2 regions of the Lysinibacillus sp. G1-3 genome follow, and region 2 is predicted to be linked to the other one. Evidence: riboswitches for the same ligand, from Rfam matches in the RefSeq annotation. Region 2 holds a riboswitch; the other holds the start of a gene.
What was found. Region 2 has a riboswitch for cobalamin ahead of cobT (nicotinate-nucleotide--dimethylbenzimidazole phosphoribosyltransferase). Riboswitches for the same ligand answer to the same signal wherever they lie in the genome.

Region 1 (6,302 bases), on a different contig from region 2:
AGAACCATCAAAATCGTGGATAGCACCCCAAAACCGTGGATAGCACCCCAAAACCGTGGATAGCACCCCAAAACCGTGGATAGAACCATCAAAATCGTGGATAGCACCCCAAAACCGTGGATAGCACCATCAAAAACGTGGATAGAATCCCCAAAACCGTGGATAGAACCCCCAATATCGCGGATAGAACTCCAAAACCATGGATAGAACCATCAAAGTGCCAGATAATATCTCCGAAATAATCAGATTCATCTCTCTAAAACTATAATTTTCTGCAAAATTCAGATATTTTGTTGAAGCTTACGTTAGCGTCAATGATATACTGATGAAAAATGGGAAGGGGGAGATGGTATTGAAGACGATTCAAGAAGTGGCTAAGCAGTTTAATGTTTCAACACGGACAATTCGCTATTATGAGGAGCTGGGGCTGCTTCATCCCAATCGATCATCTACTAATCAGCGAACCTTTTCAAAAAAAGAATTAGCGAAGCTTAAGCTTATTTTCCGAGGAAAGCGGTACGGTTTTTCACTTGAGGAGATTAAGGAGATGGTGTTGCTGTTTGATTATGATCGCACGGGCATTCAGCAGTTGGAGCGTACGGTCGAGTATGGGGAACAAAAAATTGAAGAGATTGATGGCAAAATTGCAGAGCTTGTACAGATAAAAAAGGAGATACAGCAGTTACAAGGCATATTTACAGAAAAATTAGCGACTTTAAAGGGAGAGATGCTTGATGAATAGTTCAAATTTGTTAGCACGTAATGCGCGAAAGTACTCTATGAGTGAAGCGGTTGTTTGTCAGGGCAGACGAGTAACTTATCGTGATTTAGATGAGCAAGTGACACGTTTTAGTCATGCTTTAGTGGAGCAGGGTGTGCGACAAGGCGAAAAAGTAATCATTTTTATGCCAAATGTTTTAGAGTTTGTTGTTAGCTATTTTGCTATTCAGCGCATCGGGGCTATTGTCGTACCGGTAAATGCGAAATTTACGTTGCAGGAGGTCGAGTATGTAGCTCGGCATGCTGATGCTAAAGCTATTTTAGTGCATGAGGCAATTTTTGCAGCAGTTGAAAACATCACGGTAGTTCCTTTAAAAATCAAAACGGGTCAAGAGTACGCTGGCTGGCTAAACTATGAAACACTTATTGAACATGCAAGCACTCAAACCATTGATTGCCAGTTGAATGAAGATGATGTCTCAACGATTTTATATACATCGGGTACAACGGGAAAACCAAAGGGTGTGTTGTTTAGCTATCGCAATATTTTATCTGTAGCGCAAATGATTGCAGTGGAAATGGAAGTAAAGCCAGAAAGCCGGATCCTTCTTATGATGCCATTAACGCATTCAGCTCCATTACATTTATTTTTAATGGCAGGGGTACTTGTAGGATCAACAAACGTGTTAACACCAACGTTTACACCTGATTTATTTATTGATTCAATAGAGCAGGAGCGGACGACGCATTTCTTTGGAGCGCCTGTTGCATATTTGTTAACTGCCCAACTGCCAAGATTGCAAACAGCTGATTTATCATCGATGAAATGGTGGGCATATGGTGGCGCACCGTTATCACAAAACGAAGTCCGTCATTTACAAAAAGCTTTTAGAACAGAAAATTTAACTTGTGTCTATGGCTTAACAGAGGCTGGGCCAAACGGTTCAATATTGCTTGGTGAAGAGCATGCAACGAAGGCGGGGAGCGTTGGGCGACGTGCACCACTTGGAGCAGAGCTGCGTATTATCAACGACATTGGAGAAGATGTCAGTGTTGGTGAAGTAGGAGAAATTGTGTTATTCGGTGAGAGCAATATGCTGGGCTATTACAAGGATGATATCGCAACAAAGGCTGCATTTATAGATGGCTGGCTGAAAACAGGTGACTTAGCTCGCTTAGATGAGGACGGCTATATTTGGATTGTTGATCGTAAAAAGGATGTCGTTTTTTCAGGCGGTGTGAATATTTATCCGAAAGAAATTGAAGATCGTATGTTGAGTTATGAGGGAATATTTGAAGTTGCTGTAATAGGTGTACCACATCCGGAGTGGGGAGAAACCGTGAAGGCTGTTTATGCTGCTAAAACAGAAATTGACGAGAACGAACTTAAAGCTTATTTGGAGGAGCATCTTGCTAAATATAAAATTCCACGCATGTTCGAACGTGTGGAAGCGCTACCACGAAATGCATCAGGCAAAATACTAAAACAAACGTTGAAAGGACAAGAGGTGAGATAAAATGAAGGTTTTACAGCAGGAAGAAATGAAGACAACCAACTTTTTTAAAGAGAATGATACACTTCAAAACGTTTTAGAAATGATGCTAGATAAAGAGTTTGCGGAATATGCAACACGTGAGCTAACAGATTTCGGTGAGCTTTGTGCAGGAGATATTGATGTGAGAGCTAAACATACGGATAGAGAGGGTGAACCTCGATTACAAAGGTATAATGCCTATGGTGAAGAAGTGTCAGAGATTTGGGTCAATGACGGCTATAAAAAAACAATTGAAGAGACGTACAATACTGGCATTGTTGGCTATGTGCATAAAGATATTCCGCAATTAGGTAGAAAGGGCAACTATGTGTATAGCTTTGCTCAAGGTTATATACTATCACATGCTGAACCAGGCTTTTACTGTCCTGTTACGTTAACGATGGCAACGGCTTATCTGCTTGATCATTATGCGAGTGATGAGGTGAAGGAGCGCTTTTTACCACATGTTTGTGCAACTGGAGAGACAGAGCTTTATGAGGGGGCTACATTTTTAACGGAGCGCCAAGGTGGCTCTGATGTCGGAGCGAATGTTGTAGAGGCAAGACAGGACGGCAATCAGTATCGTTTATATGGTGAGAAATATTTTGCATCTAACGTTGGAATGTGTGGAGTGACTATGGTATTGGCTCGCATGGAAGGGGCTCGCGCAGGCTCAAAGGGTTTAACATTGTTTGCAGTTCCATGGAGAAATGATGATGGCACAGTTAATAATCTGCGCGTTCGGCGTTTAAAGGATAAACTTGGTGTTAGAGCAGTACCTTCTGGTGAGGTGGAATTTGATGGGGCGCTCGCATATGTTGTTGGTGATCCGAATAAAGGGATTTACTATATGTTGGAGGCGCTTAATTTATCAAGAATTTGCAATGCAGTTGCTTCTATCGGCATCATGCGTCGCGGCTATTTAGAGGCGAAGCACTATGTGACAAATCGCCATGCATTTGGTAAGCCTTTAACGCAATATCCTATGATCCAGGATACACTAGGGAAATTTGCTGCCAAGCTTCATGTAGAAGTTGCTACGGTTTTTGATCTTATTCAGCTATACGATAAAGTAACTAGTGGACAGGGGAATAAAGAGGACATCATTTTGAACCGCTTGTATATTGCAATCATGAAAAAAGAAACGGCTGAGCAAGCTGTACATTATGCGAGTGAAGCCATTGAATTACATGGCGGAAACGGCTATATTGAAGACTTTGTTACACCTCGGTTATTAAGAGATGCACAGGTCCTTACCGTATGGGAGGGGACTGCAAATATTTTAGCTTTAGAGCTCATTCGTTTAGTAGATAAGTTTCATGTGCACGAAATGTTTGTTCGTGTTATGGAGGAACGTCTAGAAAAACTGGCTGACAGTCCATTAGTTGAAATTGTAGTAGGGCAATTAGCGAAACTAGATTCAACTTGGCAAACATTTAGCCGTTTAGATGATGCAACAAAAACGTTTGAAGCAAAAAAGGTCGCAGAGCAAATGGCACATTTATATGAAAGTGTTGTAGCAGTTGAATGGGCACAAAGAGTCGGCGGCAAATATGAGAAGCTAGCAGACATTTATTTAGAGAATACATGGGCATTACGAGAAATGGGTGCACCAATGAAAACGGTACAGTATTTTTCTGACATAGTTTAACTTTTTTCAGCGTCCAAACATCCGCTGAAATAGAGGAACCCAGTCTAAGCACGCCACGTCCTGTGGCAATTATGACGAGCATAATTGATTTGATGAAGAGTCGTCTCGAATGGAGGCGACTTCTTTGATTTTCATGTATAATACAATCAACTGAATATTATAAAGGTTCTTTACTTAAGTAAAGTGAAAAGGGAAATCGGTGTAATTCCGATGCGGTCCCGCCACTGTAAGTGTGAGTTTTTTCAATCTACGCCACTGAAAATTTCGGGAAGGCTTGAAAAACCGTATGAAGCACGAGCCAGGAGACCTGCCTTTATAGAAAACACGTTGTAGCCTACGAGGATAGGATGGTGGATTTTGTATATGTATATTGTGCAAATTTGACCCCCTCATTTTTTTTATGATGAGGGGTATTTGTTTTGTAAGCTGAATATCGATAAATTTGAAAAAGAGGGAGATACCTCCACAATATTAGGTAATAAACTCAAAAAGTTGGGCGATAAGCCTAAAATGTTGGGTGATAACCCCATAATGTTGTGCGGAAACACGATGTGGTCGATAAATCCACAAAGTTGGGTGATAAACTTAAAAAGTTGGATGATATCGCCACAACGTTGAGAGATAAACAACTCCACAACCTTAAACGATAAAACCTAAAATGTATCGATCAATCAGATAAACAAGTCGTTAACTTTATGCACAGATAGACTAAGGGGGATTCACATGAAGAAATTTTGGAAAATAGGATTATCAGCATTTTTAGCTGTTGGCTTGCTTGCAGCGTGCAACACAAAAGAGGCGACAAATGACAAGCCGTCATCTGCTGAGCAGCAAGAGACATCTAAAGTAGATCAAGCAACATTTCCAATGACGATAACAGATGCTGTTGGCAAAGATATTACGCTAGAAGCACCTCCTGAAAAAATAGTTTCTCTCATTCCAAGTAACACTGAAATTTTATTTGGTCTTGGCTTAAATGATGAAATAGTAGGTGTAACAGATAATGACGATTATCCAGCAGAGGCTACTAAAAAAGATAAGGTTGGCGGTGTAGATTATAATATTGAACAAATTATTGCGTTAACGCCAGATATCGTTTTTGCACATGCATCCGGTATGAGTTATTCAAAAGGAGCAATTGAACAGCTTGAGGCTGCCGGTGTGAAAGTATTTGTTGTAGCGGATGCAAAAAACTTTAATGAAACTTACACAACGATTGAACAGCTTGGTCGTGCAACGGGAAAACTAGAAGAGGCTAAAAAAATAGTCGCAAATATGAAGGATAAAATTGAAGAAGTTGAAACAAAACTTAAGGGTGTTGAGCCAAAGAAAGTCTTTTTAGAATCGTCTGATGAGCCACAGATTTATACAGCTGGTAAAGGTACATTTATGAATGAAATGCTAGAAATGATTCATGCCGAAAATGTGGCAGCAGATGTAAATGACTGGTATCCAATTGAAGCTGAACAAATTATTGCGAAAAATCCAGATGTCATTGTTGTGGCATATAATTATGTACCGAATATTTTAACGAAAATTCCACAACGTCCAGGCTTTGAGACAGTAACTGCCGTAAAAAATAAAGCTATTGTACAAGTGGATGAAAGTACGACAAGTCGTCAAGGTCCTCGATTAGCAGATGGTTTTGAGGAATTAGCAAAGGCCGTTTACCCAGAGGCGTTTAAATGAGTAAAACAATTGTAGCCTATGTAACAGCAATTACGCTTTTAATCATTAGCATCTGGTGTGGTGTAGCGATAGGCTCAGTTCATATTCCATTAGAAGTATTGTGGAATAAGGCGGCCGATGAAACAGCTGCCAATATTTTATGGAAGATTCGTTTACCTCGAGTGATGCTAGCAGGGCTTGTAGGGGCATCACTTGCTATTGCAGGGGCAGCTTTTCAAGGCCTATTAAAAAATCCTTTGGCTGATCCTTATACGTTAGGTGTTTCCTCCGGTGCATCAGTTGGCGCAGTGATGACGATTTTCTTTAGTGTCTCAATACCTGTAATCGGTCATTTTACATTGCCAGTCTTTAGTATGATAGGGGCCATATTAACAATGTTTGCTGTTATGGGTTTTGCTAGAATAGTAGACCGTTCACTAAAAATGGAAACTCTTATTTTAACAGGGGTAATATTTAGTTCATTTTTAGGTTCCTTGATTTCATTAATGATTGCATTATCTGGTGAGGAGCTACGCCAAGTAATCGGATGGTTGCTCGGTTCAGTATCGATGCGTGGTTGGCCTTACGTTCAGATGATCATTCCGTTTGTCATTATTGGCTCTATTATGCTTTGGACTCAAAGACGTGAGTTAAATGTTCTGTTATATGGTGAAGAACGTGCGAAGCATTTAGGTGTCAATGTTAAACGTAGTAAATATATTATTTTA
Region 2 (6,302 bases):
TAGCAATTATCAACAAAAATAACTGCGTTCGGTGCTAATTCACGGATCTTTGCACACATTTCTGCAATTTGCGAAATAGTAAAGGATGGGCGTGTTGCATAGCCCTTCGAACGTTGGATAGCAATCATTTTTGTGTTTGGTGTAATTGCAGCTGCAACACCTTCCCAATCGATCTCTTGATTATTCAATAAATCCACATGGCTATAACCGATTTTATAATCTTTTAACGAACCAGTATCCTTGTCTCCACCATCGACTATTGATTGCAATGTATCATACGGCTGACCCGAAATATAAAGTAATTCATCACCAGGACGTAGTACTCCGAATAAGCTAAGTGTGATTGCATGTGTACCAGAAATAATTTGCGGGCGTACAATGGCAGCCTCCGCTCCAAAAACCTCTGCATAAACACGTTCTAGATTGTCACGCCCCTCATCATCATAGCCATAACCGTTTGATGGGTGCAGATGATAATCACTTACTTGATGCTTTCGGAATGCAGCAAGCACTTTTTGTTGATTGAAGAACGCCATATCTTCTACCTTTGCATGAAAAGGGCGTACCTTTTCTTCTATTTTAGCAGCTAATGCTAGTGTTTCTTCTGATAAATTGGTTGTAAAAGTCATTATGTTCTTCTCCATTTCACATTTGTTCAAATCTTATCTTAACAATTTGTGAGCTTGCCTGCAAAAATTGCTTGTGTTTCTAATTGCATTTAGGCGCTAATTAGGCGCTAAGTTAAATTACAAACTATATCTATTTATTTCTGCTATAATTAGATATTTAATTAGGTATGTTGATTGACCATTTTTATACATCCGAATTAATTCAAAGAGGCTGATTTCCGCTGCGGGCGAGCGTCAAGTCGCTTCCTTCGCTGCGCTCCGTGCAGGGTCTCGTCTGCCTCACTTTTCCCGCGGGAGTCGAGTAACCCTACGCTACAATCAGTTAGAATGGGAGTATACTAGCAAAATAGAAACAAAAAATCCTTTATCGCTCAATAATAAACCTATTTTTTCCTAATCAATACTCTCGATATTTAATATCTGATAATTCTAAATCATAAGTCTATACTTTTCTTTGCAAAAACTTCTAGATACAAAAAGGTAACTTTAAAGTTTTCTACTATGTAATCTACAACAACATGAAATGATTGTTTCACATAAGGGGTGAAAGGGTTGGCTTGGGAGGTTTTTAGTATCATTGGAACAATTGCCTTTGCTATTTCCGGGGCAATAATTGCAATGGAGGAAGAATACGATTTATTCGGTGTCTATATACTCGGTATCGTAACTGCTTTTGGTGGTGGAGCTATACGAAATCTACTCATAGGTTTACCTGTAACAACACTGTGGGGGCAAGATATGATGTTCCAAATTGCCATTGCAGCTATTACGTTATTTTTCATATTTCCGCACCGACTTATTCAGCATTGGCATCGCTGGGGTAATTTCACCGATGCTATTGGATTATCGGCATTCGCGATTCAAGGTGCTCTCTATGCTGTGAAGCTCGACATGCCTATTAGTGCGGTTATTGTAGCTGCTGTCTTAACAGGGTCAGGCGGTGGAATTGTTCGAGATTTATTAGCTAGACGACAACCATTAGTCCTCCGTGATGAAATCTATGGTGTATGGGCAGCACTAGCCGGGCTTATTATCGGACTTCAACTATTTTCAGGTGATATCTTTTTATATGTATTATTTGGTATGATCACCGTACTAAGAATATTTTCATATATGAGGAAATGGCGTTTACCGTTACGGAGGTTGCATCAGGCATAGCTATACCGTTGCATATTAACAAGCCCAAATGTCAGATTTGGGCTTGTTTTGAATTTTTGTTATTTCACAAACGCCTTGCATCCACAGCAGCGACAATAAGCACTTAAAGATTAATAGATCTACTTTTTCAACAGTAGCATAGCTTCCTCTAATGTAGCCATGTTTTTCATCATAGAGCATGCTGCGTCCAAAATAGGAAATGCTAAAGCTGCACCAGAGCCTTCACCCAATCGCATATTCATTTGTAGCATAGGTTCAATTCCGAGCATTTCAGCGGCAATTTTTGCACCTGGTTCTTCAGAGGCATGAGAAGGAATAATATAGTCTTTGACGTTTGGCTCAAGTTCGTATGCAATAAGAGCTGCAATAGTAGAAATAAAGCCATCAATAACAACTGGTTTTCGATGTGCGGCGGCAGCAAGTATTACTCCTGCCATAGCGCCTATTTCTAGCCCTCCAACTTTTGCAAGAATATCAATAGCATCATGACGATTTGGTTTATTTAATGCAATAGCATTGTAAATAACCTCTACTTTATGTGCAATCCCTCCTGGTCCAACTCCTGCACCGAAGCCTGTCACTTCATTCGGGTGACACTCGTGAAGAACCGATAATATAGCAGCACTAGGTGTTGTATTACCGATACCCATTTCACCTGTCCCGAGTACATTTATCCCTTTTTTAATTTCTTCCGTAGCTACTTCAATTCCTACTTCAATGGATTGAATGGCTTCTTCTCTTGACATGGCAGGTCCTTTTGCCATATTGTCCGTACCGTATTTAATCTTTTTAATGATGACTCCAGCATCATGTGGCACATCTTCTTTTACGCCAACGTCTACCGTGACAATTTTAGCATCTGTGATTTTTGCGATAGCACAGACACCAGTTCCGCCTCTAGGAAAATTTAATGTTTGGAAGACCGTCACATTTTGTGGATTCGGTGTCACTCCTTCATCACAGACACCATGATCCGCGGCACAGACAATAATTGCTTTATTATCAATTGCAGGATATAGTTCACCTGTAATACCAGATAGTTGCACAGCTAGAGTTTCCAGCTTTCCCAGACTACTAGGTGGCTTGCAAAGTGCATCTATGCGTTCTCTTGCCTGCCCCATCATTTTGTGGTCGGCACTTTGAATGTTGTGGATCGTTTGTTGTAATAATTGCATGAAAATTTCCCCTTTCTTTTTTGCCCTCGTTACTCGAAGAATGATTTTGAGAAAAAAATAAAAAGCCTGTAGTTTATCCATAACAAATAAACTACAGACTTTTCCATCGTCTATATAATACGAAGCAGATAGGCAGGTCTCCTGGCTCAATTTCAACATTTCATAGAACCTTCCCAGAACGATGCTAGTGGCATTCTCTATGAAACTCCCTTTTTACAGTGGTGGGACCGCTAAAGCTTTTCACTTTATTCCCTATTCTCCCGCAGTGGGCACCTAACGCTTTTATGCAATTACTTTAAATCTACGGCAAAGTGTTTAATGTGTCAACATTTCAAATGGAAAATTCAGAACCTTTTGCGCAACACTAGTGTTAAAAACTAAAAATAAGAAATTTAGCTTTCTTCGTTACCCCTATCCATAACATCTCCACAAAAATATATTAATTTCGATGCCCATTTTTTAATGATTCTCTCTCTACTTCTTTTGCAGCTTCTGTACCAATTGGTAAAATAACAGTTTCCATTAAATGCTCATTTCCCTCTGCAAAGGCATGTATAGTAACATACCAAATCCCTGCTTCAAATTTACCTTTAAATTGATGAACTCCATTTTCGCTTTTTAAATCCTCCGTAAAATGAATATCCCTTTCCAGTAGATCAAATTGTAAACTTACTTTTGAATCTTGAATAATATTGTTTTGATTATCATGAAGTGTAATGTTTAGAATTCCTACTTGATTTGGCTGAATAAACTCGGGATTCGTTGTAATATTAAGGGTCACATCATCTATTTGTTCTTCATCGACTTTACCAAAAACTTCAGTAAAGGAATCAATTTTAGTATTTTCATCTAAAACATAATGATAATCTATATTCCAAATACCTTCCATTGGTAATTCAATTTTAGCAGTATAATAGTTTTGTTCTTTTGATAGGTTTATATCTTCAATATAATGATCCATATTTTGCATCTTTAAATCCATTATAATACTGAAGTTTTCTTCATTTCTTAGGTTTTCTGGAACTGATAATTTAGTTGTTAGTACCCCATTCTTATATATATGATTGGTTTCGATATTGTTAAGCTCTTCAGCAACACTTGATACTTGGTTTGTATCAGTATTACTACAGGCATTTAAAAACAAAAAAACTGTGAATAGAAATATATATATAAATTTCTTCATACTAATCTATCTCCCCAGAACAATAATAATTTCAGTGTCCTGATTTGCCATAGTAGTGATATCTGTTAGAATGGTATAAAGCCCATGAACAGTTTTTGTAGTTATAAGCTGATTGAAGACCACGGCAATTTGTATTACTTGTATAATCATTTTGACAGTCATAAGATAAGAAAGCATAGTCACAATCACTTCCTACAAAGTTTTTCCATGCCCTAGGATCCCAGTGATTATAGTATCTATGATTAGAAGCTGAACCATTGAATCGGTTACAGTGTACACGATCTCCTGGAGAGTGTTTTTGGCCCACCTCAGATCGGGTGCTTTTGTCTCTATTTTCTGTACTAATCATTTCACCATCCATTGACTTTACGAAGTCTTTGAAATCGATAGTCTTTACTAGATCTATAGTTCGGGATTTTTTCATATCATTTTTAACATTTGTTTTAATTTCTTGCCCATTAGCCTTAAATTGAATATCCAAATTAGCATCATCTTCATTTATTACGAATGTACCATCAGCAGTCAAATCAACCACTTGGTCATTAATAGTTAATGAGCCGTTTTGGGCAGGATAAAATTTCTCATAACCATTTTCAGTTTTTTTCCATCCCTCTTTTTCTACTTCCTTAAGAAATTCATCTCCCAATAGCTTTTTATCTTCTCCAGTAAGATCAATCTTCATAACTATTCCTGCTTTCCCCTGAACATTTCCGTCCTGAATAGCAGTTACTGGCTCTGCCGCATTAACTATACTAGCATTTAGTACTCCTGAAAAAATAAATAGTGTCGATAAAGCTGTTACAATACCATTTTTAAACCTTTTTCTAACCTTCATTCTTAATCCCCTCCTTAATTTTAATTGGTGTGATTTTACAAATTATTTCATTTTAATACAAATGGTCAACTACTTCTTTAAAACTCAAAAAAATTGAAAAAGGGAATCTGAAAAACAGGTAGGCCCTCGAAGGTTCGCCCTTGTCGTTAGAACCTTCATCGAAAAAAGTAGTATATATTGGGATGAATCCCTTCTCTGCCCTATATAATAATATTCCCGTTGGAAAATTTATGATTGACCATTTACATTCCTGATAAAAGCATTGCAAATACAAACATTAAAAATATCAAAAGCGATATTCCCAGTACTATGGGAGCTAGCCTCGATGTTTGTCCTTTAATTACAGAAATTATAGCAACAATTAAACCCATTGAAGCAATTAATAAGATAATAACTGATGCGAATGGCTCTGGTATTTTGGCTAGTAAGGTACTAAAAAAAAGAAGAAAAAAAAGTATCTGTAGTGAAAATGAAACTAATAATAATTTATTAATCATCTTTTGTCTCCTATAACTTGATTTTAAACCTTGCTAACTTCTTCATTCATTAACCAAAGAGGATAAAATTCTTTGTGGAACAAAATAAAAATAATGATTTCAAAATAAAACACTAATTTCTTCCTCTCATTTTGAAAAGTCTTTGAACAATTGTTGTACTCTCAAAGTATCTAAATAAGTGCTTTATATTTTACAAATCATCTTGTAGAAGTACAGAAATAACACCATATAACTTCTGTAGTCGAAGGATCATCAAATCAGCGCAAGCCTTTTTTAATTCAATAATTTGCATATCATACAACTTCTTTCTTATTTGGTTTTATATAGTAATCACACCAATTATATTGGGTTAATCAACGTTTTTTTACTAGGTATTAATAGATTTGTGTAAATATTAATTTCTTGCTATTAATTAGGATTCACTTATAAAAACACATCTTGAATATTAAGATACATTTTTTTAATTTTTGTTTTTTTCAGAACACTTATATGTAATATAACAAATAGAACTTTTAAAACATCCGTATTTCCCGCAAATATTCTAACTTCATATATATTTCACATAATAATGCAGAATCACCTCAGTTATTGGAGATTAATAGTTTTGAAAAACATTTAATGGGTATATTATTCAAACTAAATCTTTAGTTTTTCTCTTATCATTTAATGACAATAGCGGACTTTTTTGGAGATGAAGATTGATATATAACCAAGGAGTGAATAGCGTGAATATTAAACTACTACTTGTAGATAATCGTCAATTAGTACTAGAGTGCTTAAAGCACAGATTAAACAAAGAACCAAATATTTGCGTGATAGGGACTC

Region 1: it holds a riboswitch for cobalamin, as region 2 does, so the genes downstream of both, ACVYAD_RS15280 (ABC transporter substrate-binding protein) here and cobT (nicotinate-nucleotide--dimethylbenzimidazole phosphoribosyltransferase) in region 2, are expected to answer to the same signal.

Annotation. Positions count from the first base shown of each region.
Region 1 covers NZ_JBWHYQ010000013.1:83,662-89,963, reverse strand. The annotation lists gene ACVYAD_RS15295 (MerR family transcriptional regulator) at 353-742, shown strand; gene ACVYAD_RS15290 (class I adenylate-forming enzyme family protein) at 735-2,237, shown strand; gene ACVYAD_RS15285 (acyl-CoA dehydrogenase family protein) at 2,239-3,906, shown strand; cobalamin riboswitch at 4,053-4,235, shown strand; gene ACVYAD_RS15280 (ABC transporter substrate-binding protein) at 4,630-5,595, shown strand; gene ACVYAD_RS15275 (FecCD family ABC transporter permease) at 5,592-6,302, shown strand, end outside.
Region 2 covers NZ_JBWHYQ010000026.1:40,670-46,971, forward strand. The annotation lists gene ACVYAD_RS22380 (methionine gamma-lyase family protein) at 1-629, opposite strand, end outside; gene ACVYAD_RS22385 (trimeric intracellular cation channel family protein) at 1,182-1,787, shown strand; gene cobT (nicotinate-nucleotide--dimethylbenzimidazole phosphoribosyltransferase) at 1,907-2,962, opposite strand; cobalamin riboswitch at 3,077-3,254, opposite strand; gene ACVYAD_RS22395 (hypothetical protein) at 3,402-4,145, opposite strand; gene ACVYAD_RS22400 (hypothetical protein) at 4,177-4,980, opposite strand; gene ACVYAD_RS22405 (hypothetical protein) at 5,215-5,493, shown strand; gene ACVYAD_RS22410 (response regulator transcription factor) at 6,203-6,302, shown strand, end outside.